DNA from 4 places in the Clostridium sp. B9 genome. Region 2 is predicted to be linked to each of the others. Evidence: riboswitches for the same ligand, from Rfam matches in the RefSeq annotation. Region 2 holds a riboswitch; each other region holds the start of a gene.
The links. A riboswitch is a leader RNA that binds a small molecule or an ion and turns the genes downstream of it on or off. The one in region 2 is predicted to bind S-adenosylmethionine.

Region 1 (8,261 bases), 1.5 Mb from region 2:
TTATGTTCTTCTTTGCAATACTGAGTTCCATTGTATTTACAGTAATTATATTTACTTTAGTATCTGTATTTGGAAATATAGGTAAGGCAATAGCCATAGTAATTATGGTATTCCAAGTTGCAGGAGCAGGTGGAATTTATCCAATACAAACAAACCCTAAAATATTTGAGGTTTTACAACCTTTATGGCCATTTACTTATGCTATAGATGGGTTTAGAGAAGCAATAGCAGGACCAATGTGGGATGCTGTTAATAAAGATATAAAAGCACTTGGAATATTCTTCATAGTCTTCCTTTTAGGATGTGTTCTTAAGAAGCCATTCCATAAGATAACTGAGTTCGCTGAACATAAATTTAGAGAAGCAGGATTATAAAAAAGAGAGTAAAGACTTGTGTCTTTACTCTTTTTATTTTATAAATGTATACATGTATTAAAATTTCCAAAAAATACGTGGTAAAATAAAACAAGGAAAAATTTTCTTGTTAATGCGAGGTTTTTTATGGGTAGAAAAGAAAAGTGTTTGTATAAGCGTGTTAGCATAGAACACAAAAGCATTATTGATGTTAGGGAAATTGGGTATTATGCTACACCTGCCTTTGTTGCGAGATATATAGGAAGAAGAATGTGGGAAATAAACAGTAAGGGAAAAACACTTTTAGATCCATGTTGTGGAAAAGAGGAGTTAACTAGTTATTTTAATGACTTAGGGGTTAAAACTCTAGGAATGGATTTAATAAGATATAAGGAACACTATAGTTGTGAGTTCAAGAAAAAAGATTTTATAAGTTATTATTGCACTCATAAAAATACTAAGGAGTGGGAGTATGATTATTATATTGCAAACCCACCATACAATTGTCATGAAGTTGATTTTATAAAAAAGAATAAGGAATATTTAAAGGGATTTTTTCAAGAAGTAGGAGTTCATAATATGTATAGCATGTTTATATATGCGATTATAGACAAGGCTAAAGAGGGAGCTATTATTGGACTTATAACTCATGACTCATTTTTCTCAGCAAAGAACCATAAATCACTTAGGAAAAAAATAATAGATGAATGTTCAATAGAAGAAATAACTATGTGCCCAAGAGAACTTTTTCATAATCAGGGAGCTGATGTTAGAACAAGCATAGTTATTTTAAGAAAAGGAAAGAAATATCAAAAAAAAGTAATTGTGAATAATAGGGCTAAATCAATGTGTGAGTTTAGAGAATTACTTAAAAAGAATTTAGAGGGAGAGTATAGTGAGAATTTATATGGAATTGATGAAATTATCCTAAATGGCAAGAAAGATAATTTAGAATTTCTCATAGAATGTCCAAAAGATATAAGAAGGCTTTTTAATAACATTAGATTAGGAGAATGCTTTAAGTGTGTAACTGGTATATCTACAGGAAATGATAAAAAATATTTATCTAAAAATAAAGAGGGAGTTTTTAATATACCTTTTTATAAGAATCCAGGTAAAGATAAATTTTATACAGAAAGAGTTATTTACTTGCATGAAGATTTTTTGAACATAGAAAAGAATGTTGAAAACTTTAATGTTAGAAATAAAAAATTACTATATAAGCCTGGGTTAACATGTTCATCAATTGGAATTGAGTTTGCAGCTTGTATATTGCCAAAGGGAGCAACATTTGGTGTGAACCCTAATATAATATGTGAAACAGAGGATATGTGGTGGCTTTTAGCCTATCTAAATTCATCCTTAGTGACTTATATGGTTAGAGGGGCTTTGATAAGAAGCAACATGATAACTTCAGGATATGTATCTAGAATTCCACTCTTAGACTTTAAGGATAAAGAAAAAGAAGAACTTCGGGTTTTAGCTCAGAAAGCCTATAAAAATAGACGAGCTAATTTAACAATAGCTTATGAGCTAAGTTGTATAGATAATATAGTCAGTCATGCCGCTAAAATATCAAAGGACTCCGAAGAGTTTATATTAACTTTTAAAAAGAATTTAGTTCATGCAACTTAATCTAATCTTATGTGGCAATAACCATTAGGATTCTTTTTAAGATATTTTTGATGATACTCTTCTGCTTTATAATAATTCTCAAGTGGTTTAACTTCTGTTACAACCTTTTTTGAATAGAATTTTTGAATGTTTTCTTTACTTTCTAAGATTTCATTTAAGTCAGAAGAGTCAACATAATAAATACCTGTTCTATATTGACTACCAACATCATTACCTTGTTTATTTAATGATGTTGGATCTATTATAGTCCAAAATTCATTTAATAAAGAAGTTAGTGGTAAGATGGTTTCATCGTAAGTAACTGCACAAACTTCAGCAAAATAAGTATTTTTAGTACAGATTTCCTCGTAAGTAGGATTTTCTGTACGACCATTTGCATATCCAACTTCTGTAGCTACAATTCCATTTATTCTTGATAGAAATTCTTCTACTCCCCAGAAGCACCCGCCTCCAAGCACTATTTTTTTCATTAGATTTACCCTCCAAAATAGTTATCCTTGAACTTTAATTTCTTTTATAATTCTTGCTGGATTCCCACCTACTAAAACATTGTCAGGGACATCTTTAGTAACTACAGCTCCAGAAGCTACAACTACGTTATTTCCTATGTTTACACCAGGGTTTATAGTTGAATGTCCACCTATCCAAACATTATTACCTATTGTTATTGGTTTACCAAATTCAGTTTTCAACCTTTCAATAGGATCTAATGGGTGAGTTGCAGTATATAAATGAACTCCAGGAGCTAAGAAACAATTTTCTCCTATAGTTATTTTACAAACATCAAGCATTACACAATCAAAATTTGCATAAAAATTATTTCCTACTGAGATGTTATAGCCATAGTCACATTTGAAGTTTGGTTCTATATAAATACTTTCTCCAGTTGAACCAAATAAATTCTTTAATATAAGACTTCTCTCTTCAAAAGTCTTGTCCATTTCTTCAATATTATCAGGAAGATTTAAATTATTAAATTTTTGAAATAAAACCCTAGCCTTAAATCTATCTCTAACTAATTCAGTATCTCCAGGGTTATAAGGTAATCCGTTTATCATTTTTTCTTTTTCTGTCATTACCATAAAGCACTCTCCTTTGTAGTATTATTCTCAAGTTAATTCTACCAATAAGGAAAATTTTTTTCATTAGCTTATCATAAATATAATCAAATATTCATATAATTAATGGCTAATAGTATTATTTTTGAGGTGTTAGGTTATGTTTAATCCTAGAAGGTTAAGTGTTGAGTTTAGAACAGGGATTACAGATGAAAAGCCTGTAGAGGGAAGAAAATATACATTGACTCATTGTGATGAAACTGGAGAATTATTTCTCACAGTTGCGTTGACATATGCATATGATAAGATAAATTCAATGAAAAGAGACGAAGTTTTTGGAGAATGGAAGAGAGTAGATAAAAGATTTATATTTAAGATATATGTTTATGTAGATGGAAATGGTGGAAAAGCTGATGCTGCAAAAAGAGAAAGAATTTTTAGAAAAGAGTTACCACTTGCTTTATCTGCTATAAAGTATGGAGATAGAAAATTCTTAGAAGACAATAAGAATTTATTAGATAGTCCTATAATAGTTAGATTTATATCAGCTTATGATGAGTTTAATAAGATTGAGAATTATGGAACATTCAGAAATTATAATATAAGAGTTGATGAAACTCGTTTAGAAGGTAATGAGACTAAAGAAGAGCTTTATAAGCAAGAAAGTATTCTAGACGATAATGATCCATTTATAAACACTTTCATAGTAACTATTTTAAATCCTTATATTAAAGAGGAAGTAGTTAAGCTTTATGAGAAAGATGTTTACTATTGTTTAAAGGATGTTGAGCTGTTAGAGGTTGCTAAGATGGATACTGAAAACAAATGTGAAATGAATTATAAAGCATATGTTGGAGTAAAAGTCGGAGAAAATCAGCCACTATATAATAATTTTATAATTGAATTTTTTATTACACCTACTGGCATTTTGACAAAGAGTGTTAAAAATCCTAGATAAAAAAACTTTAATGATTTAATTAGTGGATAATATTGAATTTAGTGATTTAATACATTATAATTGGTTTAAAATTAAAAAATCGTGTTTATACATCTTTTATTAAGAATGGTGGAGGGACTGGCCCGATGAAGCCTAGCAACAGCTGATTATCATAAATCAGAATTGTGCTAAATCCTGCAGGAATAATCCTGAGAGATAAGAGATTATAGGTATATTTGTGTAGTTTTTTATTATGCATTTACAGCTATTTCTTTATCTTTTGGATAGGGAAATAGCTTTTTTATTTGGGGATATAATTTTAAAAGATGTATTAAATAAAAGGGGGCATTTAATAATGGGTAACAATTTTAGTAAAGAAACATTATGTATAAGGGGCGGGTTTAATCCTGATTCAGGAGATCCAGTAACTCAACCTTTAGTTCAAAGTACATCTTATAAATTTGAAAACTGTGATCAAGTTGCGAATCTTTTTGACTTAAAGGAAGCAGGGCATATATACACTAGAATAAGTAATCCTACAGTTAGTAATTTAGAAGAAAAGTTTGTAAGTCTAGAAGGTGGAGTTGGCGCAGTTTGTGTATCTTCAGGTCAATCAGCTACTTTACTAGCAGTTTTGAATATTTGTAAGGCTGGTGAACATATAGTAGTTCTATCAACTGTTTATGGAGGAACATTCAATCTTTTAGGAGTGACTTTAAAAAATTGGGGGATTGAAACAACATTTATATCACCAGACTGTAGTGAAGGTGAATTAAATGAAAGTATTAAAGATAATACAAAACTTATACTTGGAGAGAGCTTAGGAAATCCATCCTTAAGAGTTTTAGATATGAAAAAATTCTCTAAAGTTGCAAAGAAAAGAGAAATACCAATAGTGATAGATAATACTGTTGCAACACCTTACCTATTCAATCCTTTTGAACATGGAGCTAATGTTGTGGTTCATTCAACAAGTAAATATTCAGATGGTCACTCTCTGGCATTAGGAGGAATAATAGTTGATGGAGGTAATTTTAATTGGGAAAATGGAAAATTTCCATGTCTAGTAGAACCTGATGAGAGTTATCATGGAGTTAAATATGTTGAAACTTTTGGAAATGCTGCATATATAACTAAACTAAGAGTTACACTACTTAGAGACTTAGGATGCACAATTAGTCCATTTAATGCATATTTAACTAATATTGGATTAGAAACTCTTCATCTGAGAATGGAGAGACATAGTTCAAATGCATTGGCATTAGCAAAATATTTAGAGCGTAATGATAATGTTACTTGGGTTGATTATCCACTATTAGAATCTCATAAGGATTATGAATTTGCTAAAGAGTATTTAGTTAAAGGGGCATCTGGACTATTATCTTTTGGAATAAAAGGTGGTATAGAGGCAGCAAAGAAATTTATAGATAATCTAAAGTTAGCTCAATTAGTTGTTCATTTAGGTGATGTTAGAACAACCCTTCTTCATCCAGCTAGTACAACTCATAGACAATTATCTTCAGAAGATCTTGTTAAGGCTGGGGTTACAGAGGATTTAATAAGAGTTTCAGTTGGAATAGAAGGAATAGATGATATTATAAATGATTTTGAGCAAGCTTTTAATAAATTAGGTGATGAGTAAATGAGTTTATATTTAAAAACTTTGGAGCTAGAAGGAATCAAAACTTTAAACTCTAAGGAAATCTTTCTACAAAATGAGGCATATGATAATAAAAAACGAATTGGAATACTAAACTTAATGCCATTAAAAGGAGAGACCGAGGGGCATATATTAAAAATGTTATTAAGTTCTAAGGAAGAAATATTTGTTGATTTTATAAGGATTAAATCTCATAAATCAAAGCTTACATCACAGGAATATTTGAATAAAAATTATAGTACTTTTAATGAGCTTAAGAATAAATTGGATGGAGTTATAATAACAGGAGCACCACTAGAAACTTTAGAATTTAATGATATTTCATATAAAAATGAGTTAAGAGAAATAATTGAGTTTCTAAAGAATAATAAGCGACCAACCTTCTATATTTGTTGGGGTGCGCAAATGGCTTTGAATTATATTTATGGGGTTAGAAAAATCAATGTTAATAGTAAAATATTTGGGGTATTTTCTCATGAGGTTTTATTAGAAAATGAAATTTTAAAGGGTATAGAAAATGGTTTTAAATGTCCTCATTCAAGGCATTCAACCTTATGCAAAGAAGATATTATAAAAGATTCAAGGCTTAGGGTTTTAGCTGAAAGTGAAATAGGAGAGTATAGCTTATTAAAAGGAAGCTATAATGATTATTATGTTTTGGGGCACTTAGAATATGATAAGGAAGTTTTAAAGAATGAGTATCTAAGAGATAAGAATAAAGGGGCAAATATAGAACTTCCTAGAAATTATTTCCTGGGGAATAATATAGAAAATGAAATTATATTTTCTTGGGAAGAAACAGGAAAAAGAATATATAAAAACTGGATTAATTTTGTGAAAAATAATTAAAGCAATAAGTAATATTCTAAGGGGGATTTATTTTATGAAGAATATAAAGATAGCTTTGCTTGGCCTAGGTAATGTTGGTAGTGGGGTTTGGAAGATATTTAATGCTAACAAAGAAGAGATTGTTAAAAGGTCAGGATATAATATTGAGATTAGTAAGGTATTAGTTAGAAATATCGATAAGCCAAGATTAGTTGATGTTCCCAAAGAACTTTTGACAACAGATTATAATGAAATTTTAAGCAACGATGATATAAAGATAGTTGTTGAATTGATGGGTGGAATAGAACCAGCAAAGGAATATATAATTAAAGCAATGAGAAGCAAAAAGCATATAGTAACAGCAAATAAGATGCTATTAGCAATACAAGGTGATGAACTTTATGAGATTGCAGATGAAGAAGGGGTAGGATTGAATTACGAGGCCAGTGTAGCTGGAGGAATTCCAATAATAGCAGGCATAAATGAGAGCCTGACTGCAAATAAGATAGAAAGTCTCTATGGAATTATAAATGGAACAACAAATTATATTTTAACTAAGATGCAGTTTGAAGGAGCTAGCTTTGAAGATGCTTTAAAAGAAGCTCAAGAGAAAGGATATGCAGAGGCTGATCCAACTTCGGATGTTGAGGGATACGATGCTCAGTATAAATTATCTATTTTAGCTTCATTAGCTTTTGGAACTAAGATAAATACTGAGAATGTATATAGAGAAGGAATTTCCAATATAACAAAGAGTGATATAGATTGTGCAAATCAATTTGGGTACGTTATAAAGCTTTTAGGAATTATAAAGGAGGTTGAAGGGGAACTAGAACTTAGAGTTCATCCAACAATGATACCTAAAAGACATCCATTAGCTAATGTTCATGACTCATTTAATGCCGTCTTTGTAAGAGGAAATGCAGTGGGAGATTTAATGTTCTATGGAAAGGGAGCTGGAGATTTACCAACAGGAAGTGCAGTTGTCAGTGATATCATATCTATATTAAGAAACAATATAAGCTTAGAGGCAGAAGGATTAGTAACCAAAAATAACTTATGGGTTAGAGAAACTAGAAGCTTTGATGAAATAAAGAGCAAATATTATATGATGATATCAGTTGAAGATAAAATTGGGGTTTTAGGAACTGTAACAAATGTTTTTGGAAAGAGTAATGTTAATGTAAAGTCTATTGCCCAAAGAGAAGTTGAAAATAATTTTATAACACTAGTTCTGACAACTCATGAAACTAAGGAAGAAAGTATAAGTAAAGCAATAGAAAGCTTAGAGAAATTAGAAGAAATATGTACAGTTCATAATGTTATAAGAATAGAAGATTTTTAAAGAAATAAAAGGTTGTCCATTTGGACAACCTTTTTTATCTCTTAGAATAATAAGTGAGCAACAAGTGCTATAACTGGTAAAGTAACTAGTGTTCTCATTAAGAAAATCATGAATAACTCTTTTAAGTTTAGAGGAATCTTTGATCCTAAGATAACACTTCCAACCTCTGATAGGTATATTAACTGAGTTACTGAAACAGCAGCTACAACGAACTTAGTCATTTCACTAGTTATTGTTTTTGAAGCTATAACTGATGGTAAGAACATATCAGCAAATCCTACTATAACAGTTTGAGATGCTGCAGCAGCTTCTGGAATTCCAAGTAATTGGAATAATGGAATGAATGGAACTCCAAGCCATTGGAATACTGGAGTGTACTCTGCAACCATAAGAGCTAAAGTCCCCATTGCCATAACTACAGGTAAAACGCCTATCCACATTTCAA
Region 2 (8,261 bases):
TAGGAACAGGAGTGTACCTGACTATAAGGTTAAAACTATTACAAATTTTAAAGTTACCATTAGCTCTTAAGTATGTATTTAAGAAAGATGATGAAATGTCTAGTGATGATGCTGAAGGAGATGTATCAAGCTTTGGTGCATTATGTACTGCTTTATCAGCTACAATAGGTACAGGTAATATAGTAGGTGTGGCTACAGCTATAAAGGCTGGAGGTCCTGGAGCATTATTTTGGATGTGGATAGCAGCCTTTTTTGGAATGGCAACAAAATATGCTGAAGGTGTACTTGCTATTAAATACAGAACAGTAGATGCGAATGGACAGATGGCTGGGGGCCCAATGTACTATATACAAAATGGTCTTGGATTAAATTGGCTTGCTAAGCTTTTTGCTTTCTTTGGAATAGGAGTAGCATTACTTGGTATAGGAACTTTTGGACAAGTTAAATCAATAACTGATGCAGCAAGTATAACATTTAATACTCCAACTATAGTGACAGCAGGAATAGTTACTATATTAGTTGCCTTGGTTGTCTTAGGTGGAATAAAAAGAATATCTAGTGTATCAGAAAAAGTTGTTCCTTTAATGGCTGGTCTTTATGTTTTAGGCGTAGTAATAGTTATTGCTTTTAATATTCATGAAGTTCCAAAGGCTATAGCTTTAATAATAGAAAGTGCATTTAACCCAAGAGCTGCATTAGGTGGAGCGGTAGGTGTTAGTATAATTACTGTTATGAAAAGTGGAATAGCTAGAGGAATATTTTCAAATGAAGCAGGTCTTGGAAGTGCTCCAATAGCAGCGGCAGCAGCTAAGACAAAGTCACCAGTAAAGCAAGGACTTATTTCTATGACAGGTACATTTTTTGATACAATACTTATTTGTACTATGACGGGTATAGTTATTATACTAACTGGTGCTTACTCAGGAAACTTAGAAGGAGCAGCACTTACAACTCAAGCTTTTGAAATAGGACTTCCTATTGCTAACATAGGAACATATATAGTAAACATAGGACTTATGTTCTTTGCTTTTACAACTATATTAGGATGGAACTATTATGGAGAAAGATGTGTTGAGTACTTATTTGGAGTAAAGGCTATAAAACCTTATAGAATACTATATATAACTTTAGTTGGTGTAGGATCATTCCTTCCATTAACATTAATATTTATAGTTGCAGATATAGTAAATGGATTAATGGCGATACCAAACCTTGTAGGTATTATAGGACTTAGAAAAGTAGTTATAGAAGAAACAGAGGAATTCTTTAAAGAAAAGTCTTTAAGTGAGGCTAAGGTAGAATTACAAGGAACTGTTTTGAATTAATATAAATAAAAATCCATGAGCTTTTTAGGCTCATGGATTTTTTGTTATCTTCCTTGGTTTGGAAGTTTACTTCTAACAATATCTTCAACTTTTTTAGGAAGTGCAGCAAGTTCTTCTTTAGTAAGTTTATCTGTATAAATAGGTGGATGAATATATAAGTTAACTTCTTGACCACCCTTTATGAAATAATGGTTTGCTTCCATTACTTTATATGTTCCATCAATAGTAAATGGAAGTATTGGAACCTTTGATTTAGTTGCTAATTTAAAGCTACCTGCTTTAAATTCTCCCATTTTACTACTTCTACTTCTTGTTCCTTCTGGGAAAACAGCCATTGAATATCCTTCTTTTAAGTATTTTATTCCTTCTAATATACCAGCCATAGCTTTTTTAGGATGTTCTCTATCTATAAAAATACCTCTTGAAAAATTCATCCAGTGTTTTAATATAGGCATTTTTTCAAGTTCTTTTTTTGCTATAAATCCTTTTGGTTTATCAATATAGTACATAACTACAGGGATATCCATATTGCTTTGGTGGTTACCAACTAAAAGAACTGGTCCTTCTGGAATGTTTTCTTGACCTTCTACATGTACTTTAATGTTGGCATGGTCTAAGAAGCTCTTAACTATACCTCTAGTACATTTATAAATATATTCTTCACGCTCTTCTAATTTACCTTCTTCTTCTAATTTATTTATTTTCTTAACATCAGGTAATGACTTTATTAATGTCCAAGTATAGCCTTTACCATACCAATATATAGATCTAAACATATATTTCTCCCCTTTAACATTACTAGTTACTAAGTAATATTATAACAGTTTGAAAAAAATATCAAATATATTGCTTAGTAAAAATTTATAATAATAAAAAAATATTAAATATTTACTTATGAGAAAACTTATACTATAATTTACCAAAATAGAATAATTTCTTATCATGAGAGGTGGAGGGACTGGCCCTGTGAAACCCAGCAACCAATAGTTTTATAATTGCAACAATATTTTAAGTATTGATATAGACTTTATACAATTTATAGATAAATTTAATATTATTAAGTCTGTATATAATTAATTTAAATATAATGTTTAATACTTATCTTTAACCATTGCTATGAAACTATATTGGTGCTAAATCCTGCAGGTTTACTGAGAGATAAGTACAAAATTATAATGAGCGATTTTTGCCTAAAGGATTATTTCCTTTAGGCATTTTTTATTTTAGGAGGGATATTATGAAAATTAAAGAGATATTTAATAAGAAGGAATTTGTTTTATCATTTGAGGTTTTCCCACCCAAAGAAACTACTCCCATAGAAAATATATATAATACTTTAGAAAATATACAGGAACTTAGACCGGATTTTATAAGTGTAACTTATGGAGCAGGTGGAAATTTTAAAAGCAATAGAACTATAGAGTTGGCTTCTATTATTAAAAATAGGTATGAATTAGAGGCTTTAGCTCATTTGACTTGTATAGGTGCTAAAAGAAATGATATTGAGGATACGTTGACTGCTTTAAAGAATAGTGGTATAGAGAATGTTTTAGCTTTAAGAGGAGATAAGGGATTAAATGATATAGTTTCAGATTATGATTCATCCATAGATTTAGTAAAACATATTAAAGATTTTAAAGGGATAAATATTGGAGGAGCATGCTATCCAGAAATTCATCCAGAGGCAACTAATAGAAAGGTAGATTTAGATTTTTTAAAGAGAAAGGTTGATGCAGGAGCAGAACACTTAATATCTCAGTTATTTTTTGATAATAATACTTTTTTTGAATTCTTAGAATATTGTGAGATAAAGGGAATAAATGTACCTATTCAAGCGGGAGTAATGCCTGTAGTAAATAAAAAACAGATAGAGAGGATATTATCCCTTTGCAAAGCAAGATTCCCTAAGAAGTTTATGAAGATAGTAAATAAGTATGAACATGATAAAGAAGCTTTAAGAGATGCTGGAATAGCTTATGCAACTGAGCAAATAATAGATTTAATATCTAGCGGAGTTAGAGGTGTACACTTATACACAATGAATAACTCATATGTTGCACGGAATATAGTTAGCGGAACAAGAAATATTATAGATTCGGTCAATAAAAAGGAAGAGGTGTCTTAAGGAACAAAATGAAGATTAATAATATAGATAAAAAAGAGGTTATTAGATATTTAGGCATAAAAGGTGAAGTGGAGGAGTTAGATTTAATTTGTAAATGTATGGAAGAATGTAGGGAGTTGGTTGATTATAGGGTAGCTTATAGAGAATACACTATAGAAGAAAATGAGGTAGGATTAGAAATAAAGGATACAAATAAGAATTTATTAGGTATCTCTATAAAAAAATATTTAAAGGGATGCTACAAAGTTATTTTAATTGGAGTTACATTAGGATATGAAGTAGAAAAGGCTATTAAAAGATATGGGAAGGTAGATTTATTAAAAGCTTTAGTTTTAGATGCTTGCTCTACAGCTGCTATAGAAGGTGTTTGTGATGAAATAGAAAATTCTATAGATGAAAAAGTGAAAGCTAATAAGGAATTCACAAGAGGAAGATTTAGTCCTGGTTATGGAGATTTTCCAATAGAGTTTCAAAAGGATTTTTTAGAACTTGTGGATGCATCAAGGACTATTGGATTAAATGTCACAGAGAGTAATATTTTAATTCCAAGAAAATCAGTTACGGCAATAATAGGGGTAAGTAAGTTTAAAAATAATAAAAATATTAGAAGTTGTGAGCAATGTGGTTTCTATAATAAATGTAATTACAGAAAAGGTGGGAAGAAATGCTATGATTAAAATTTTTGATGGAGCTATGGGAACAATGCTTCAAAAAATGGGATTAAAGGTTGGAGAAAATCCAGAACTTTTTAATATAAAGAATGAAGAGGTTATATTAGAGATTCATAAAAGCTATATTGAAGCTGGAGCAGATATTATAACAACAAATACATTTGGAGCAAATAGAAAAAAGTTAAGGGGGTTAGACTTTAGTTTAGAAGAGGTTATAACAAAAGGGGTAGATATAGCAAAGAAGGCAAGAGGAAATAAGGAGGTTAAAATTGCTTTAGATATAGGGCCCATAGGGGAACTTTTGGAACCTATGGGAATCTTAAGTTTTGATGAGGCTTATGAAATATTTAAAGAGCAGGTGGTAGTGGGAAAGAAAAATGGAGTAGATTTAATACTTATAGAAACTATGAGTGATCTATATGAGGCTAAGGCTGCCATACTTGCTGCAAAGGAAAATTCAGATTTACCTGTTTTTTGTACTATGAGCTTTGAAGAAAATGAAAGAACATTTACAGGATGCATTCCTGAGAGTATGGCAATGACTTTAGAAGGCTTAGGTGTAGATGCTTTAGGAGTAAACTGCTCTTTAGGTCCAATAGAAATGGAGAATATAGTTAGAAGAATAGTAAACTCAACAAACTTAGAAGTGATAGTACAAGCTAATGCAGGTATGCCAAGCTTAGAAAGTGGAGAACTTATTTATAAAGTTGATGAAAGAGCTTTTGGAGAATGTGCAGAGAAATTTGTTGAATTAGGTGTGAGTTATATAGGAGGATGTTGTGGGACAACGCCAGAGTATATAAATGAGATTTCCAGTAGGCTAAAAGGAATAAGACGTAAAAAGAGAGAAAAAGTAAATGTAGGTGGAGTTTGCACACCATCCTTAGTAGCTAAGGGAGAAAATGAAATTTCTATAATTGGAGAGAGAATAAATCCTACAGGTAAAAAAAGATTTAAAGAGGCCTTAATAAATGAGGAGATTGATTATATAGTAAGACAAGGGATAGAACAGGTAGAGGCAGGAGCTAAGATATTAGATGTAAATGTAGGAATACCTGAAATAGATGAGAAATACATGATGGTTAAGATAGTAAAAGAGCTACAGAGTATTTTAGATACTCCTCTTCAAATAGATTCATCAGATCCTAATGTAATAGAGGAAGCATTAAGATATTATAATGGAAAGTGTATAGTGAACTCTGTTAATGGAGAAGAAGAGGTGTTAGATAATATACTTCCTTTAGTTAAAAAGTATGGAGCTATGGTTGTAGGGTTAACTTTAAATAATAAGGGAATACCTAAAACCTGTGATGAAAAGTTAGAAATAGGAAGGTTTATAATAAATAAAGCCTTAGCTTATGAAATAAGCAAGGATAATATAATACTAGATCCGTTGGTATTAACTGTTGCTACAAATCAAAAGGAAGTAAGAGAAACTTTAGATGCTCTTAGAAAAATAAAAGAAGAGCTTGGAGTTAAAACTGCTATGGGTGTCTCTAATATTTCCTTTGGACTTCCTAATAGAGAAAATATAAATGAGGTCTTCTTAGGTATAGCTCTAAATGAAGGACTAGATTTTCCAATAGTAAACCCTAATAAAGAGGGGATAATGAAAACTATTAGAGGTTATGAACTTTTAAGTGGAATTGATGAAGGGGCTAATAGATATATAGAGCATTATTCTCAAAATAAAGAAGAGAAAAAGGGTGAAGAAAAAGTAGTAGCTTCTATAGACTTAAAAGATATAGTAATTAAAGGGAGAAGGGGAGAGGCAAAAGAAAAAACTAAGGAATTATTAAAAGAGAAAGAAGGGATGGATATAGTAAATAGTTACTTAATTCCTGCCCTAGATATAGTAGGAGGAAAGTTTGAGAGAGAAGAGATATTTCTTCCCCAATTAATAGCTTCAGCAGAAACTGTTAAGGAGTCCTTTGAGGTTATTAAATCTTCTATTGATTTTAAGGGAGGAGAAGTTTCAAAAGGAAAAATAGTTTTAGCTACCGTAAAGGGAGATATACATGATATAGGAAAAAATATCGTTAAGGTAATATTAGAAAACTATGGATATGATATCATTGACTTAGGGAAAAATGTAGAGCCTAAAATAATAGTTGAGACTTGTCATAAACATAAAGTTAAACTTTTAGGATTAAGTGCTTTGATGACAACAACTCTTAAAAGTATGGAGGATACAATTGAAATTCTCAAAAAAGAAGGCTTAAAAACTAAGGTTTTTGTTGGTGGAGCAGTTTTGACAGAAGGATATTCAAAGAAAATAGGAGCAGACTTTTATGCTAAGGATGCCAATAAGGCTGTAGAAATAGCAAAACATATATTTAAGAAATAGATGGGAGAACATTAGAGATGAAAGAATTAGATTTACAAAAAGATTTTATAATAGCTGATGGAGCTATGGGAACTAAGCTTATGGAAGCAGGCGTTGATTTGAGAAAAACATCTTCTGAAATATTAAATCTTCATAATAAAGAGTTAATAGAAGAAATCCATAAAGAGTATATAGAGTCAGGAGCTGAAATTATATTAAGCAATACATTTATGTGTAATATAATAAATGCTAAAAAGAATGGATATTCTTTAGAAGAGGTTGTAACTAATGCTCTTGAAATTGGAAAGAAAGCATCAGGAGATAAAGTTTCATTAGCTTTAGATATAGGACCACTTTCATATTACTTAGATGAATATAGTGATAACTTTAAAAAAGTAATTGAAGAAAATACGGAAAGAATAATTAAGGTAGGAAAAGAAATTTATGATTTAGTTTTATTTGAGACACTAGGGAGCATTAAAGAAGGTGAAATAGCAGTAAATAAAGCTAAAACATTAACTAACAAGCCAATAATATGTTCATTCACTTTAGCAGGTAAAAAAGATATAGAAAAATTTTTAGATGAACTTTGTAATAGTTTTAATGATAGTGGAATAAGTGCGTTAGGAATAAATTGTACTGAATATGAACTAATATTAGAAGCATTAAAAATATTAAAGAATAAAACAAAACTTCCTATTATGATAAAAGCAAATTTAGGTATGCCAAAAAGAGTGGAGGGAGAGTTAAAGTATGCTCAAAGTCCATTAGAGTTTGAAGAATTTTCTAGAAAAGCTAAGGAATTAGGTGTGAAAATAATAGGCGGATGTTGTGGAACAACTCCAGAATATATAAGAGAGCTTAGAGATTTAGTATAAGTATTTAAAGCAAATCTAAAATTAAAAATTGGGGAGATCTTTATGGGGAATAATAGTGGACAGAAAAAATTAAATTTAGAAAATCATTTAGAAAGAATTTTTGGAGAATTTCCAGTAATTGAAACAAATAGATTTATACTAAAGGAAATATCAGAAATTTATAGGGAGAATTTTATCGAGATATTTTCTGATAAAGAGGTCATGAAATATTCAGGAATAGAAGTCTCAGATCCAAGAAAACAAGCAGATTTTTATCTTAGAAAAGTTGAGGCAATGTATAATAATAAAAAAGGGATAAGATGGGCAATAATCAATAAAGAAAGTGGCGAGTTTATTGGAGATATAGGCTTTTATAATATAGACTTTTACTCTAATAATACAGAGATTGGATATACTATAGTTAAAAAGTTTTGGAGACAAGGAGTTGCTTCAGAGTGTATTAAAGCTATGAAAAACTTTGCTTTTGAAAATTTAAATATGAATAGAATTATAGCCATGATAGATAGCAATAATATTTCATCAATTAAATTATCAGAAAAACTTGGCTTTCATAAGGATGGAGTATTAAGAGAACATTATTATAATAATAGTAAAGATGAATACATTAGTATATGTGTTTATTCATTAATAAAAAATGATATTAAATATATATAAATAGTTTTTATAAAGCATATCAAAGTTATTTTGATATGCTTTATCTTTTATTAAAAATATATTTATCCATATTTAATTTTTACTTTTAACTAGTTTTGGTTTATAGATATAAATCCAAACTTATTTAAAGCATATTAATTAAAATAGAGGTTAAAAATTAAATAACCTATAAAAAGTCCACTAAACATATAAGATTGAAAATTGAAGAAATGTGTTGTAAACGTATATAATCTAGATATAGTTAAAGAACTTTAGATAAGGGAGAGGTTAGGTATGAAAAAA
Region 3 (8,261 bases), 1.2 Mb from region 2:
AATAACCCATACTTTCAAAAACAATCTAGTTAGAAAACTGTTATATCCCGGCTTATTTTTTGCAGATTGGTTCATGAAAGCTAAAGCAAAATTCTCAATGAGACAAGTAGTCCCTATAGATATAGTTTCAAAATCTAAACTTCCAATGATGTTTATTCACGGAAAAGAAGATTATTTTGTCCCTTGGTATATGGCCATAGATCTATTTGAATCAAAAACAACTGGGTATAAAGAACTTTATCTAGTAGAAGGAGCCGCTCACGCTGAAGCTCTTGAAGTAAACAAAAAACTTTACGAAGAAAAAGTAATTTCCTTCATAGAAAAAGCCCTATCCCTTCAAGGAATAGAGCTATAGCCCTAATAGTTGTTATGTTTTAAGTGAGTGTTGATTTTAGCTAGGCCTTAAGACTTACTTAACTTCGCAAAGCGTTTCTATTGTCTATTCCAAAATCAACACTAGTTTAAAATAAAGTCAAATAAAAATAGTTATAAAAAAATAAAGAGTATAAATAGAATTAAAGAAATATAATCCTTTTTGCAATCTATTTATACTCTTTCTAAGTTTAAACTCTTGATGCCTCTTCTGTTTTTACTGAAGATGATGTAAGTCTATTTATTTCATCTAACTCTTTTCTAGTTAAATATCTCCATGAGCCCATTTTTAGTTTCCCTAAGCTTACATTCATAATTCTAAGTCTTTCTAATTTTTTAACTTCATATCCAAAATGCTCACACATTCTTCTAATCTGTCTATTTAATCCTTGAGTTAATATTATTCTAAAAACAAATTTACCTTCTTTTTTAACAAAACACTTCTTTGTCACTGTGCCTAATATAGGAACTCCATTACTCATACCTTTTATAAAACTATCAGTTATTGGTTTATCTACAGTAACAACATATTCTTTTTCATGATTATTTCCTGCTCTTAGAATTTTATTTACTATATCACCATCATTAGTCATGAAAATTAATCCTTGTGAATCCTTATCTAATCTTCCTATTGGGAAAATTCTTTTCTCATGATTAACAAAGTCAACTATGTTTCCTTTTACTTTACTTTCAGTAGTACAAGTTATTCCAACGGGTTTGTTTAAAGCTATGTAAACTAACTCATTGTCAACCTTTAATGGCTTTCCATCAACTGAAACAACTTGCCCTTTTGAAACTTTAGTTCCTGTTGATGCTTTAACTCCATCAACCTTTACTCTTCCTTGTTCTATAAGCTTATCAGCTTCTCTTCTAGAACAGATTCCAGTTTCACTTATGTACTTATTTAATCTTACTTCATCTCTTACTTCACTCTTATTTGAAATAATGACTGTATTCTTTTCTGAAGCCTTCTTTGCAAACTTTGGCTTACTTTTGCTTATTGGCTTTTGCTCAGTATTCTTTTTACTTTGAGATCTTTTATCTCCTCTTTGCTTTGGTTTATTAGAAAAGCTTCTTTCTTTTCTATTGTTCTTTTTAGCTATTTTACTCACTATAAATAATCCTTTCCTAATTATTTTTCTTTTCATATCCTGAATTATTTATTTTTATTTTAAAGTTATTAGTAGGTATCTTGTCATTATTAACTTGATCTACATATTCCATAACCTTATTTAAATCAACAGTATCAACCATTTCTCCTGTTATATAAACATTAACAACTCTATTTGGAGGCATCATTTCTTCTTTCTCAAAACCTTTTAAGACTGCAATCATACCCTCTTCAAATTTATAGTTATCTAAATCTAATTCCGTTACTAATATTCTTCCTTTTTCAGTAGGAGAATAACTATAAACTACTCTATCAAATCTATTTAATCCTAATTTCACCTTAGAAGTTCCTTGTATTAAAATAGTAGTTTCTTGTTGCTTATAGATATATGTATATCCTCCAATAAGTACAGCTAATATTAATATTGTACTTACTATTATTTTTCTATAATGCTTTAAAGTCTTCTTTTCCTTACCAGAAAGCTCTTCTCCAACTTTATCTTCACATCTTGTTTTTATTCTTACAAATTGACCATCCTTAGTCATTATTATAGTACTTTTTTTGCCCTCTTTAATGACTAAACCTTTATAAATAACCTCTTCTCCATTAGAACCCTTTATAACTGCAAGAGCTTCTAAATCCTTAAAAGTTATATTTAAGTATGTTGCCAAATTGGTATAGTCAGCACTATATAGTAAAATCATATATGCAATTATATAGTCTGACCATTTAACTATCTTTTCATTACTAAATCCAGTTTTTTTGGCTATAACTTTTGTACTTAGTTCTCTTCTATTTAGAATCTTTCTTAAGAGAACCTCCTCATCTACCAAGTAATATGCTATGTTAAGTATTAAATTTCTTTCTTCAATATTATAAAATTCAGAAGTTAAATTTTTAATATCAACTTTAAAACTTCTTAGCTCCTTTAAGAAAACAGAAATTTCTTTTTTCAAAGCAGCCTTATCTAAATTCTTTTTAATATTTCTACTTGAAAAAATATACTTATCTCGTCTGAAAGTTACTTCACTCACCTTCTCCAAACTCCTTTATTTATATATTTTACAAAAAATAAGACTAAGGCAAAAACCCAGTCTTATTCTACTAATTTTCCTTTTACTATTACTCTATTCTTAGCATCAATAGTACATGTAACTATAGTCATAGTGGCATCATCAGTTGGATTTAAAGCCTCTGTTTCACTTGGAGTAACTTGATACATATCAGTTACTTCATAAGTATATTTCTTACCATTATAAGTTACATAAACCTTGTCCCCTTTTTCAAGCTTATCAATTTCTTTAAAAGCTTCTCCAAAGTAAGACATTCTATGACCAGCTATTGCAAAATTACCTTTTTCACCTGGCATTGGCGCTCCTGGAAAGTGTCCAACAACATATTTTATGTCTTCATATCTAACACCTTCTATTATTCCTATTTCTAAATCAATCTTAGGAATACTTAATATACCAATCCCATCACCCTCTTCAAGTTTGGCTTTTGAAGGTTTTTTAGTACTTGCTTCTTCTGCATTAGCATTAAGTTTTTCTTTCGCTGTTCCCTCTTCATTCAACTTAGCATCTTCTTGTTCTTCACCCTCAGGAACATCAAAAGTTAAGCTTTTAAAACTTTCTAATACAGCCTGTTGTTGCTTATAAGTATCGTATCTCATCCAAATGGTTACACCTATAAGACCTACTCCAACAACAATCAGAAAAATTCCTAGAATATTTCTAATTTTTCCCCACACTTCTCAATACACCCTTTCTATTTAATTTTGCCCTTTTATTATACCATAGCACATATTATATCTATATAAAATTTTAAGAGGTATAATATATCTTTTACAATTATTTGATTTATGCCCATAAACTAATTTTACTTTAATATAATACTGCTTTTGTTACAAACAAATTTTCTTTTTTAATGTAACTTAATAAATCTCATATCAAAATATAATATATTAGACTTTGATATGAGATTTATAATTCTATATAATTAATCATAAAGTATTTTATTTAACGCTCTGTTTTAAACCGTTGTTACTTTCTAGATATAATTAGAAATCAACACTCACTTAAAACAAAGCCATATTTTAAAGAGGTGATTAAGATGAGAATAGGTATGGGGTACGATGTACATAAACTTGTTGAAAAAAGAGATTTAATCCTTGGAGGAGTTAAAATCCCTTATGAAAAAGGGCTTTTAGGTCACTCTGATGCAGATGTTTTATTACATGCTATTATGGATTCACTTTTAGGAGCTTCTGCCCTTGGTGATATAGGTAAGCACTTCCCAGATACTGATCCCAAATATAAAGGTGCAGATAGCATAAAATTACTAGAGTTTGTTGGTGAACTTTTATATAAAAATAATTATAAAATCTCAAATATAGATGCAACAATAATAGCTCAAAGACCTAAGATGGCTCCGCATATTCCTAAAATGAGAGAAAATATAGCTAAAGCATTAAAAATAGATTTAGATCAAATAAATGTTAAAGCTACAACAGAAGAAGGTCTTGGCTTCACTGGTTCAGGTGAAGGTATATCTTCTCAAAGTATTTGTCTTATAACTAAACAAATATAAAATAAGACTATGTTTTAAATCAACACTTACTTAAAACATAATCTAAAATAAAAAACTGTGGATAAGATTGCCCCAAATCTTATCCACAGTTTTTTCCATATATAATTATCCCCTTTAAGTGCTTATTGCTATAAAATTATTGAGTTACTGCAACATCTAAGTCAGCACTTGGTACTGTAACTTCTTTCTTTTGGAAAAATGCTATAAATATTATTGCACTTATTCCCATTAAGTAAGGATAGAATAAAAATTTCATTATTTCAAATGAAGTTAATCCAGTTAAAGCTGCTGCTGACATTAATTGTGCTCCATAAGGTATTATTCCTTGAACAGAACATGAAAACATATCTAATATTCCTGCAACTCTTTTTGAATCTAAATTATACTTATCTGAAATATCTTTAGCTAAAGGTCCTACTGTTACTATAGCTATAGTGTTATTAGCTGTACATGCATCAACTAAACTTACTAATAAACCAACACCAAATTCTGCCCCTCTTTTGCCATTAATCCTCTTAGTAACTAAATTTAACACATAATCTATTCCGCCATTCTCTTTTATAATTTCAACAATTCCCCCAATTATTATTGAAATTAATATAAGTTCACTCATTCCAGCAACCCCAGCTGAAATTGAATCAAAGAATATTTTAATACTCATAGATCCTGTTAAAAATCCTATTCCACCAGCTAAAACTATTCCACCTGATAATATAGCTATTACATTAACCCCCATTAATGCTGCTACTAATATTCCTAAGTAAGGTACAACCTTTATTAAACTATACTCATAGTTTCCAGCCATAGAAACATCTGCTCCACTTCCTAGGAAAGCATAAGCTATTACAACTAAGATTGCTGCTGGTAAAACAACTTTAAAATTGACCTTAAATTTATCTCTCATTTCACACCCTTGAGTTTTAGTAGCTGCTATTGTTGTATCAGAAATCATTGATAGATTGTCCCCAAACATTGCTCCACCGACTACTGCTCCAACAATCAAAGGTAATCCTATATTTGTTTTTTCTGCTATCCCCATAGCTATTGGTGCTATAGCAGCTATTGTTCCCATTGATGTTCCTAAGGATATAGCTATAAATGATGCTATTAGGAATATACCTGCTATAAGTATGTTTTGAGGTAATATTGATAATCCTAAATTAACAGTTGATTCAACTGCTCCCATATTCTTTGCTACTTCTGCAAAAGCGCCTGCTAATATAAATATTAGACACATTAAAATTATATTACTGTTTCCAGCCCCCTTACAAAAAGTCTCTATATTCTTCTCAATTCCATTCTTTCTATTCATGAAAATACCAACTAAAGCTGCTATTATTCCTGGAACTAAAACAGATACTGAGTAAAAATCCTTCATCAAAATTGAAGTTCCTAAATAGATTGCTACAAAAATTATTAATGGTAATAATGCTGAAAATTTACCTTCTTTTTTCATTTTCTCTCCTCCTAATCTATTTAATAAACCTATCTTTATTTATCCTACAAAATAAAAAAACTCCTATCCTTAGATAGAAGTTATTATTCTTACAGATTCGTTTTCTTATCTCTCAGTTTCTACCGCAGGATTTAGCACCGCTATAAATCTTTGCACAACAAAATATTACTGAATCTAAACTTTTTAAAATCAGTATAGTTTAACCGCAAAGAATTACCGGTTGCTGGGTTTCACAGGGCCAGTCCCTCCACCTCTCTTGATAAGATTTATTAAATTTTATTTTCTAAATAGTATCATGCTACTTTTTCAATGTCAATGATATTTTGCACTTTTTAACATTTTATTCATTTAATGATTATTTGTTTACTAATTTATATAATAAGCTTTCTAAAGCTATTCCTTCATTTGGTGGATAGTCAAATTGTTCACTATATTCAATAGCTTCAGCTATAAAATCACAAGCTTTTCCCAGAGATTCTTCTATAGATTCGCCTCTTAATACTCCACCAATTAAAAGTGAAGCAAAAGCATCTCCAGTTCCGCAATAAAAAGCATCTATTTTTTTATGAGAATATGTGTAAAACATATTTTCCTCTTTATCATAAAGAACAGTATCAATATATTCTTTTCCTTTTATGCTAGGAACACTTGTTATTATGCTTATTTTAGGACCTAATTTACTCAAAGAAATTAAGAAATCTTTTACTTCTTCCTTAGTTAAATCCTCTTTGTATTCTCTTCCTAAAAGTAAAGTAGCCTCTGTTATATTTGGAGTTATTATATCTGCACTTTTTATTAAGATTCGCATCTCATCAATCATTTTTTCATCCATTCCATCATATAACTTTCCGTTATCAGCCATAACTGGATCTATAACCACTAAAGTATCATTTTCTTTAAAATCTTTTATAAAATCCTCAACAAATTTAACTTGCTTTGGATCTGCTAAATATCCACTATATATACATTGAAAATCTAAATTTAGTTTTTTCCAATGATTTTTTGTTTCATATATAAAATCACTTAATCCTCTAATAGCTGGTTTTCCAAATCCATCTGTATGCGTTGATAATACTGCAGTAGGAAGTGGACAAACTTGATTTCCCATTGAAGATAATATAGGAATTATAGTTGCCAAAGCTGCTCTTCCATAACATGAAATATCATGTATTGCAGCTACCTTCTTCATTGGTCTCATATATTTATCTCCCTTCAAATATCCACAAAAATTTTATTCTTTAATATTATATTGTTTACTTAAAGTTATATCAAATGTATCGATTCTATTATATCCCCTTCAAAGTTATGTCTTAAGATATAACTGAAAATAACTACTCACTTAAAATAAAATATTATTGAAAATTAGATGTTATTTCATAAAAAGATCTATATAACTTTATCTAAAGTAATATCTTTTTATAAAAAAAAGCATCGCTTAAGTTAAGCGATGCTTGGTGCACCATCAGGGATTCGAACCCTGGACTCCCTGATTAAGAGTCAGGTGCTCTACCAACTGAGCTAATGGTGCATATTTACTTTTATTTAACTTCTTAACTATTATTGAATAAATTTACAGTCATAGTTAAAAAATGGAGCGGGTACCGGGAATCGAACCCGGGTATCCAGCTTGGAAGGCTGGTGTTCTACCATTGAACTACACCCGCTTAGTATGTTTATATATTAACATATTGTTAATATATTGTCAACAAGTTTTTCCATAAAAAATTTGGCTGGGATAGCAGGATTCGAACCTGCGAATGACGGAGTCAAAGTCCGTTGCCTTACCGCTTGGCGATATCCCAGTATGGTGTACCTTAAGGGATTCGAACCCCTGACCCACGGCTTAGAAGGCCGTTGCTCTATCCAGCTGAGCTAAAGATACAAACTTGAATCAACAAAAATTATTATACATATTTCTTTTTAATATGTCAACATTTTTTTATATTATTTTTATAATTTTATTTTAATTAATACTAAGCGTGTTGATTTTAAACAACATCTTCCAAATATTTGAATAATACTTTTTTAAATATTGCTTCATCTTCTTTATTTTTATGAGCATTAGCACATACTTTAAACCATTCTTCAGCAGTCATTCCTATAGTTTCTTCATAGCATTTCTCACAATCAGTTTGTAAATTAGTATCAACAACGAATTTTCCTAATTGTTCAGCATTATTAAAAACTTTTATATATAAAAATTCATCGTCATCTCCAAGCCAGTTGTTGTTAAATCTACTACAAAAGATTCTTAACTTTCTCATTCCATTATCAGCACTTAACCCATTTATTTTTTTTAAGGCTGCAATATCATTTTTCATTTTCTTCTTATCTTCTTCACTAGCTTTACTATTTATCATAGAAACTATTTTTTCAACATCAATTGATGGTATATGTGTTATTAATTTTTTCTTACCTTCAACCCATTTATAATAGGCTTCTGGCATAAAAACGTATTGAATAAATTGTACTAAGCGATTAAAGTTTGGAACCATTACCCAAACATTTTGTATTCCAACATTTCTATTAAATATCACATAATGTAGATATTTTGTATCTTCAGTTATAGGTTCATTTTTGAACATTCTACCTTTTAGGGTTTCATTTTTTCTTATTAACTCACCCCAAAACTTTTCGGGATTTTCTTCTTGTTTAAATTTTTGATGAAATAAGTTACGCATTGCAAAACCCCCTTTGTATATACGTTATACTTTAATTATATTGTTAACTTTT
Region 4 (8,261 bases), 990 kb from region 2:
TTATAAAAGAATAATAAGAACATACCATTAGTTCAAACTCTTCTAATCTTACTAAGTCATTCACTTTAGGTATTTCTTTCATGCATTTATCACATATTATCTTGTTCCCCTCTTCATTGCATACATAGCATTTTGCTTCTGTTGGATAGATTGCTTCTAAAAAACATTCTAACAAATATTTTATTCTACTTCTGCACTCTTCCATAAAGTCTCATTAAAGCTTCGTGCTAACCTCCTAGCTATTTCTATATGTTCATTTTCTTCATTACTCAATAAAATAACTTCTCTACAGTTGCATTCATTTTCACCTAAAGAACCACATGCAAATATTATTTTCTTATAATCAACAATGTCTTTATTGAAAAAATAAACTACAAGATCACAATTAGGCTTTGAATCAAAATATTCATGTAATGAATCTGTTATATAAATAATTGCTTCTTTTTTAAAAACACTCTCTCCCATAACTTTTGTTAAGGAGTTGTCTTTATCACTCTTTACTATTTTAACCTTATCGCCTAAGTTTAAATCATTTGTATAATAATCAAAAATAATATCAATATTATTTTTATTTGAAACATATATTACTAAAACTCTTTTTTCTCTAATAAACCACTCTATATAATCATATAAAGTATATGGCATAGCATTATTTAAATTCACTCTAGTAGTTATGAGCCTAGGCTCTAAAAAATGTTTTTTTCTTTTATCATTTAAGATATCTAGGTGCCTTATATTATTAAAAACTTTATCTACAGAGCATACTATTATCTTATTTGATAGATTTTTTAAATAAATTAAATCTTCACTACACTCAATACTATTTTTATTAGAGTACATACTTACATCATCAAATATTATTAAGTCAAAAGACTTTTTTATTTTAAAAAGATTATCAAAAGAAACGAATTGAAAGTTCATTGAATTTAAATATTCATCGCTACAAGCTTTTCTATTTTTCCCTACATAAAGTATTTGCTCTCCATTTCTTAAACAATCTTTTATTAATCCACCAATGAAATCTAAGTTTTGATATGGCTCACAAATTAAATTTATAAACTTATCATCTTCTCTTATATACCATTTCCTTAATATATGACCATATCTATTCGTATTCCTAAAATTATCACCATATAAACTCACATTAAAATCCCCCTATTTTAATCTTGTTCAAAAATATCATTTGATATTACTTCTTTTATTCTCCAATTTAATGAAGAATATCTTTCCATACTTCTAGTATTATCAACCATATATTTTAATGCTTTAGGAATTCCTACAACTACAACCATTTCCTTAGCTCTTGTTATTCCTGTATATAGTAAATTTCTATTCATAAGAAGTGGTGCTCCCATATAAGCTGGCATTATTACTACTGGGAATTCACTCCCTTGGCTTTTGTGTATGGTTATTGCATAAGCTAAATCTAATTCATCTAAGTACATAAAGTCATAAATAACTTTTCTCTCATCATCAAATACTATAGACATTTTCTTACCATCTAAATCTATATTATCAATGAATCCCATATCACCATTAAAGACCCCTGATCCTTCATGTTCACCTTTCCCTGCTATTCTGGTTCGATTTTAGAGAGTAGTTATTCTTAATTTGCATGACCTTATCTCCCTCTCTAAAAATCATACTTCTAAATTCTTTCTCTTTTTTATATGAAGCCTTTGGATTTAACACACTTTGAATCTTTTCATTAAGATTAGTTACTCCAAGTACTCCTTTTTTCATAGGAACAAGCACCTGTATGCTCTTTAATTTATCCCACTTAGAATTAAACTTTGGAAGTCTTGTATTTATTAAATCTATTATTGTATTTAAAATTCCTTCTTGAATATCATTTTTTATAAAAAAGAAATCTGTTCCTTTTTCATTTAATTTAGGCATCTCACCTTTATTTATTTTATGTGCATTTACAACAATCATACTTTCTTTCCCTTGTCTAAATATTTCCTTTAAACGTACAACCTTTGTAAATCCACTTTCTATAAAATCATTTAGCACATTTCCTGCTCCTACTGAAGGTAACTGGTCAACATCTCCTACTATAATAAGCCTTGTTCCTACCTTAATTGACTTTAATAAAGCATTCATAAGAGTTATATCTATCATTGAAGCCTCATCGATTATTACTACATCAGCCTCTAAAGAGTGTTCCTCAGTATTAGTCACAAATAGACTTTCATCTTTTTCAAAGACACCCATATCAAGCATTCTATGTATTGTAGTAGCCTCTTTACCTGTTGATTCACTCATTCTCTTTGCTGCTCTTCCTGTTGGTGCGCCTAAAAGAACCTTTAATCCACAAGTTTCAAATATTTCAATTATACACTTTATTATAGTTGTCTTACCTGTTCCTGGACCTCCAGTTATTATCTCGATTCCATTTTGAAAAGCACTTATTATAGCATCCTTTTGTGACTCAGCAAAAGTTATGTTATTCTTCTTTTCAAACTGAACTATTAAGTGATCAACATCAACATTTATACTTTGAAAATTGCTAATTGCTAATGTTAAAATCCTATTCGTTATTCCAAGTTCACAATAATAATTAGGTATTGTAAATACACCTTCTTTATCATGAACTTTTTCTAATTTTATCTTTCTATCTAAAGCTGCATTTTTTATATTTTCATCTATTATTTTTTCATCAACAGTTAAAACATTACTTGCTTCTTTAAGAAGTTCTTCCTTTGGCATAAATGTGTGTCCATTAGCACAGAATTCATTTATTACATATCTTATTCCACTTTGAATTCTAAATGGAGAATCAACTTCTATCCCTAGACTCCTAGCTATTTTATCTGACGTTTTGAATCCTATTCCTGATATTTCATCACACAAAACATATGGATTATTTTTAACAGTTTCAACTGCGCCTGCTCCATATTTCTTATATATTTTTAAACACTGATTTACACTTAAGCCATGAGTTTGAAGGAATATTGTTATATTTTTAAGTTCACTCTGTTCTCTGTAAGACTCAATAACAGTATCAAGCTTTTTCTTTCCTATTCCCTCTATTTCTTTTAATCTCTCTATATGATTATCTAAAATATTTAATGTATCTGCTCCAAACTTTTTAACAATTTTTTTTGCAGTAACAGGACCTATTCCTTGTATTATTCCAGAAGATAAATACTTCTCTATACCTGCTTCTGAAGTTGGTAATATTTCCTCACACTCTTCTACCTTAAATTGTTTTCCAAACTGAGAATGATTTACCCAGTTTCCTGTTATTTTTAAATTCTGTCCTTCCTTTATGTGTGGAAGAACTCCTACTATTGTATGAATATTATTATTTTCTCTAAATTTTATTACTGTATACCCTGTATCAGAGCTCTTAAATACTATACTTTCAACTATTCCATTTAATACTTCCATATTACCTCCAAAAAGGTTTCTCTTAAATTGTTATTACTATTAATTATATCACAATTGTTAATTTTAAATCATAAACTTTATTTTGTTGACTTGGTGAAGTGAAAATCTTAATATTAATATTGAGGAAGGTGATTCGTATGTTAATAAAAAATTGTAATATAGTATATTTGGATAGAATTGAAGCTGGAAATATACTTATTGAAAACGGAAAGATAAAAGCTATAAATCCAGTAGAAGAAACTAATTGTGAAGTATTAGATGGACAAGGTTTATTCCTATCTCCTGGATTTATAGATGTTCATATACACGGAGCTGGTGGACACGATACTATGGATGGTACTTTTGATGCTATAAACGAAATTTCAAAAGTTATAGTTAAACATGGTACTACTTCATTCTTACCAACAACAATGACAGTTGCTGCTGAAGATGTATGCCAATCAATGAAAGCTATACACAAAGCAAAAACTGAAGGAACTGACGGTGCTAATGTTTTAGGTGCTCACTTAGAAGGTCCATTCATAAGTCCAAGTGCTATAGGTGCACAAAACCCTGATTTCCTAATACCTCCAACAAAAGAGAACTTTTATAAGTTAGTTGGAGAGCATGAAGACGATGTTGTTTCAATAACTCTTGCTCCAGAAATAGATGGTGCTAAAGAACTTACTAAATTCTTAAGCGAAAAAGGAATAGTAGTTTCAATGGGACACACTAAAGCAAATTATGAAGAAGCTATGGAAGGAATCAAGTGTGGATGCTCACATGCTACTCACTTATTCAATGCTATGACTCCATTTACTCATAGAGAACCTGGTGTTGTAGGTGCTGTTTTTGATAGTGAAATAACTACTGAAACAATATCAGATGGTATTCATATAGCATATCCAAGTTTAAGAGTAGCTTATAAACAAAAAGGAACAGATAAGATGTTATTAATAACTGATGCTATGATGGCTTGTTGTATGCCTGATGGAATGTACTCACTAGGCGGTCAAGATGTTGAAGTTAAAAATGGAGCTGCGAGACTATTGACTGGTTCATTAGCAGGTTCTATCTTAACTTTAGATGTTGCAGTTAAGAACATATTCAACAATACAGACTATCCACTAAACGAAGTTATTAAAATGGCTACTTATAACGGAGCTAGACACTGTAAAGTAAATGACAGAAAAGGATTAATCAAAGAAGGCTACGACGCTGACTTAATACTTTTCGATGAAAACATAGATATCAAATATGTAATAGTTAACGGAAAACTAGTTCACCAAGCATAGAAAAAAATACCTACTAGATTAATTTCTAGTAGGTATTTTTCTATTTCGCTTTATTTTTAAATCACATAAACTTCAATTAATAATATATAAAGAACCAACTAAGGAATTCTTAATTGGTTCTTCTATATATTAAAGATTTTTCTTTATTTCTTCAACTTTATTTAAGTTTTCCCATGGAAGTTCAACATCTGTTCTTCCGAAATGTCCATAAGCAGCTGTTTGCTTGTAGATTGGTCTTCTTAAATCTAAGTCTCTTATTATAGCTCCTGGTCTTAAATCAAATACTTTGTTTATTATATTAACTATTTCAGCATCTGATATTTTTCCTGTTCCAAAAGTATCTACGATTATTGATACAGGCTTAGCAACACCTATTGCATATGCAACTTGAACTTCTAACTTATCTGCAACACCTGCAGCAACTAAGTTCTTAGCTACCCATCTAGCTGCGTAAGCTGCTGATCTATCAACCTTAGTTGGGTCTTTTCCTGAGAAAGCACCACCACCGTGTCTTCCATATCCACCGTAAGTATCAACTATAATTTTTCTTCCTGTTAATCCAGCATCCCCTTGAGGTCCCTCCAATAACGAATCTTCCTGTTGGGTTAATGTAGTACTTAGTTTCTTCATCTAATAACTCAGCTGGTATAACAGCTTTTATAACATGCTCCATTAAATCCTCTTGAATTTGCTCTTGAGTAACTTCTGGTCCATGTTGAGTAGATATTACTATAGCATCTATTCTAACTGGTTTATTATCTTCATACTCAACTGTAACTTGAGTTTTTCCATCTGGTCTTAAGTAAGGTAAAGTTCCGTTCTTTCTTACTTCTGTTAATCTTCTTGATAATCTATGAGCCATAGCGATTGGAGCTGGCATAAATTCTTCTGTTTCATTTGTAGCAAAACCAAACATCATACCTTGGTCTCCTGCTCCAACAGCGTCTATGTCAATTTTCTCACCTTCTCTTGACTCTAGAGCCTCATCAACCCCCATAGCTATATCTGAAGATTGCTCATCTATTGTAGTCATAACTGAACAAGTTTCACAGTCAAATCCATATTTAGCTCTGTCATAACCAATTTCTCTAATTGTTTCTCTTGCTATCTTAGGAATATCAACATAACAATTAGTTGTTATTTCTCCCATAACCATTACTAATCCTGTAGTAACAGCTGTCTCACAAGCAACTCTTGCATTTGGATCTTTATCAAATATAGCATCTAAAACTGCATCTGAAATTTGATCACATATTTTATCTGGATGTCCTTCTGTAACTGATTCTGATGTAAATAATCTTTTCATGTTTATATCGCTATTCTAACGTCTTTAGAATAGCTTATTCACCCCTTTCATATATCTTTTATTTAAAAACCCTAAATATTCTTACTAATTCATAAATTATTCTATCCAATTATTTAAAACAATATCTCTAATTAAACTGTCTAATAAAAACCATAATTTAATGCGCGCTGTTAAAAAATATTTTTTTATTAAACAAAAAAATCTCTTCTTAATCCTTTTATAGATTTAAGAAGAGATTCTAGTTATACACTAAATTTATCTTCTCTCATCTTGTAAAGAATTTTCTTTACCGGAATTGGCACCGTGGTGATTGCTCACTGGTTGCCGGGTTTCATAGGGCCTTGTTCCCTCCACCTCTCTGGATAAGAGTATATAAATACTAAATATTCTATTTTAATTCGATATTATTTTAAATAAAGAGACACTTTGATAAGTGTCTCTTGCTGGTGGTGGAAGAAGGATTCGAACCTTCGAAGTCGTCCGACAACAGATTTACAGTCTGCCCCCTTTGGCCACTCGGGAATTCCACCACATTTGGAGCTGATGATCGGACTTGAACCGATAACCTGCTGATTACAAGTCAGCTGCTCTGCCAATTGAGCCACACCAGCATAGTGTTTAATATTTTATTTTATAAATGGTGGTGGAAGAAGGATTCGAACCTTCGAAGTCGTCCGACAACAGATTTACAGTCTGCCCCCTTTGGCCACTCGGGAATTCCACCACTTGTGGAGCTGATGATCGGACTTGAACCGATAACCTGCTGATTACAAGTCAGCTGCTCTGCCAATTGAGCCACACCAGCACATTTATTAAATTTATTTAATGGTGGTCGCAACAGGGATCGAACCTGTGACCCCCTGCTTGTAAGGCAGGTGCTCTCCCAGCTGAGCTATGCGACCTTATTGGTGGTGGAAGAAGGATTCGAACCTTCGAAGTCGTCCGACAACAGATTTACAGTCTGCCCCCTTTGGCCACTCGGGAATTCCACCACTTATGGAGCTGATGATCGGACTTGAACCGATAACCTGCTGATTACAAGTCAGCTGCTCTGCCAATTGAGCCACACCAGCGCATTTATTTTTTTCTGTCGTTTTGGCTCACCGCCAATCGACAAGACTTAGTATATATTGTTACGCTGTTTATTTCAAACTTAATTTAAGGCCATTTAAAGCTATTATGTTAACTTATTTTTAATTTACTTTTAATTTCTATTATTTACTCCATTTTGCACTAGTTATTATTTTGCTTTATTTATATTAAATATTGTTCTCTATTAACTCAATATTAATATATGGATTCATTACTTCTTTAATGAGATTATAATCATCATCATCCAATTTATTCTTTAATATCTTAAATATATCTACTGCAGCACCTAATTCATCACTTCTTTTTACATGTTCTAACAAAACTCCATAATCTACAATACTTAAATTTTTAGCTATTGATAAAAGTTTTAATTTATCACTTCTCTTTATTCTTGAAGGTATAGAAAATTTATCTACCTTAAATACTTCTAAACTCTCCTCCTCTTCTTCTAAGGAATAATTACCTTTATTAGAGTAATCTCCTTCCACATCATTTATAATATATTCTCTATCTTTATTTACCTTAGATTTATTATTTATCTCATCGCCACTTTCCTCTTTATCAATTATATCTTTCCTGTTACTACTATCTTTTTCTAAATCATTATTTTCAGTTTCATTATCAATATCTCTAACATTTTCACTAATTATATTTTTCTCTATTTCTTTTATTATTCTATCTGTGTCTAATTCTTGTTCTACAAATTCATTTTTTAATTTTCCATCATTAATTTCTTTACTTAAATTAAATCTTGCGCTTGTACTCCAAAACATAATTCCAACTGTTACTGTTGTTAAAAATAAGATTACAAAAGTGAAAAACCTCTTATTCATTTAAGACCACCTCCTGTCTTAATAATTGCCTTTTAAAATCTTTTTTATACTCCTCTTTAATATTTACTCATTTACTCTCATATACTTTATCAGGAGGTGAGATATTGAAAAAAATTAAAACCTATTATGAAAATTATTTGGCTTATTATGAAATATCAAACTTTTTAAAAGATCATATTAATGAAAAAACATTAATAGTGTGTATAGGAACAGATAAATGTATAGGTGATTGCTTAGGTCCTTTAGTTGGAACACTCTTGAAGAAAAAGTTTTTTCCACTTGAGGTACTTGGAACATTAGATTCACCAATACATGCTTTAAACCTTGATAAGAAAATAACAGAAATATTAAAAAAATATC

Region 1: another riboswitch for S-adenosylmethionine. It lies ahead of ACQZHJ_RS17410 (O-acetylhomoserine aminocarboxypropyltransferase/cysteine synthase family protein); the one in region 2 lies ahead of metF (methylenetetrahydrofolate reductase [NAD(P)H]).
Region 3: another riboswitch for S-adenosylmethionine. It lies ahead of ACQZHJ_RS15865 (Na+/H+ antiporter NhaC family protein); the one in region 2 lies ahead of metF (methylenetetrahydrofolate reductase [NAD(P)H]).
Region 4: another riboswitch for S-adenosylmethionine. It lies ahead of metK (methionine adenosyltransferase); the one in region 2 lies ahead of metF (methylenetetrahydrofolate reductase [NAD(P)H]).

What each region holds. Positions count from the first base shown of each region.
Region 1 is NZ_JBNWKA010000003.1:3,847,713-3,855,973, reverse strand. Features, by position in the region: gene ACQZHJ_RS17435 (YhgE/Pip family protein) at 1-374, shown strand, start outside; gene ACQZHJ_RS17430 (N-6 DNA methylase) at 501-1,988, shown strand; gene msrA (peptide-methionine (S)-S-oxide reductase MsrA) at 1,985-2,458, opposite strand; gene ACQZHJ_RS17420 (sugar O-acetyltransferase) at 2,480-3,070, opposite strand; gene ACQZHJ_RS17415 (staygreen family protein) at 3,207-4,004, shown strand; SAM riboswitch class I at 4,098-4,206, shown strand; gene ACQZHJ_RS17410 (O-acetylhomoserine aminocarboxypropyltransferase/cysteine synthase family protein) at 4,339-5,625, shown strand; gene ACQZHJ_RS17405 (homoserine O-acetyltransferase/O-succinyltransferase family protein) at 5,626-6,492, shown strand; gene ACQZHJ_RS17400 (homoserine dehydrogenase) at 6,527-7,816, shown strand; gene ACQZHJ_RS17395 (YjiH family protein) at 7,858-8,261, opposite strand, start outside.
Region 2 is NZ_JBNWKA010000003.1:2,347,986-2,356,246, reverse strand. Features, by position in the region: gene ACQZHJ_RS10490 (alanine/glycine:cation symporter family protein) at 1-1,325, shown strand, start outside; gene ACQZHJ_RS10485 (lysophospholipid acyltransferase family protein) at 1,370-2,101, opposite strand; SAM riboswitch class I at 2,260-2,490, shown strand; gene metF (methylenetetrahydrofolate reductase [NAD(P)H]) at 2,563-3,450, shown strand; gene ACQZHJ_RS10475 (methionine synthase) at 3,459-4,127, shown strand; gene ACQZHJ_RS10470 (homocysteine S-methyltransferase family protein) at 4,120-6,468, shown strand; gene ACQZHJ_RS10465 (homocysteine S-methyltransferase family protein) at 6,486-7,325, shown strand; gene ACQZHJ_RS10460 (GNAT family N-acetyltransferase) at 7,368-7,979, shown strand; gene ACQZHJ_RS10455 (alpha-mannosidase) at 8,253-8,261, shown strand, end outside.
Region 3 is NZ_JBNWKA010000003.1:3,532,810-3,541,070, forward strand. Features, by position in the region: gene ACQZHJ_RS15840 (alpha/beta hydrolase) at 1-355, shown strand, start outside; gene rluF (23S rRNA pseudouridine(2604) synthase RluF) at 564-1,484, opposite strand; gene ACQZHJ_RS15850 (anti-sigma factor domain-containing protein) at 1,501-2,517, opposite strand; gene ACQZHJ_RS15855 (class D sortase) at 2,580-3,233, opposite strand; gene ispF (2-C-methyl-D-erythritol 2,4-cyclodiphosphate synthase) at 3,596-4,072, shown strand; gene ACQZHJ_RS15865 (Na+/H+ antiporter NhaC family protein) at 4,209-5,528, opposite strand; SAM riboswitch class I at 5,631-5,794, opposite strand; gene ACQZHJ_RS15870 (pyridoxamine kinase) at 5,884-6,726, opposite strand; tRNA gene ACQZHJ_RS15875 (tRNA-Lys) at 6,981-7,056, opposite strand; tRNA gene ACQZHJ_RS15880 (tRNA-Gly) at 7,119-7,192, opposite strand; tRNA gene ACQZHJ_RS15885 (tRNA-Gln) at 7,256-7,330, opposite strand; tRNA gene ACQZHJ_RS15890 (tRNA-Arg) at 7,334-7,410, opposite strand; gene ACQZHJ_RS15895 (hypothetical protein) at 7,517-8,209, opposite strand.
Region 4 is NZ_JBNWKA010000003.1:3,338,504-3,346,764, forward strand. Features, by position in the region: gene ACQZHJ_RS14770 (ComF family protein) at 1-205, opposite strand, end outside; gene ACQZHJ_RS14775 (hypothetical protein) at 181-1,143, opposite strand; partial or broken gene recD2 (SF1B family DNA helicase RecD2) at 1,161-3,396, opposite strand; gene nagA (N-acetylglucosamine-6-phosphate deacetylase) at 3,534-4,670, shown strand; partial or broken gene metK (methionine adenosyltransferase) at 4,800-5,976, opposite strand; SAM riboswitch class I at 6,239-6,345, opposite strand; tRNA gene ACQZHJ_RS14795 (tRNA-Tyr) at 6,421-6,506, opposite strand; tRNA gene ACQZHJ_RS14800 (tRNA-Thr) at 6,512-6,587, opposite strand; tRNA gene ACQZHJ_RS14805 (tRNA-Tyr) at 6,615-6,700, opposite strand; tRNA gene ACQZHJ_RS14810 (tRNA-Thr) at 6,706-6,781, opposite strand; tRNA gene ACQZHJ_RS14815 (tRNA-Val) at 6,803-6,878, opposite strand; tRNA gene ACQZHJ_RS14820 (tRNA-Tyr) at 6,883-6,968, opposite strand; tRNA gene ACQZHJ_RS14825 (tRNA-Thr) at 6,974-7,049, opposite strand; gene ACQZHJ_RS14830 (hypothetical protein) at 7,236-7,901, opposite strand; gene yyaC (spore protease YyaC) at 8,006-8,261, shown strand, end outside.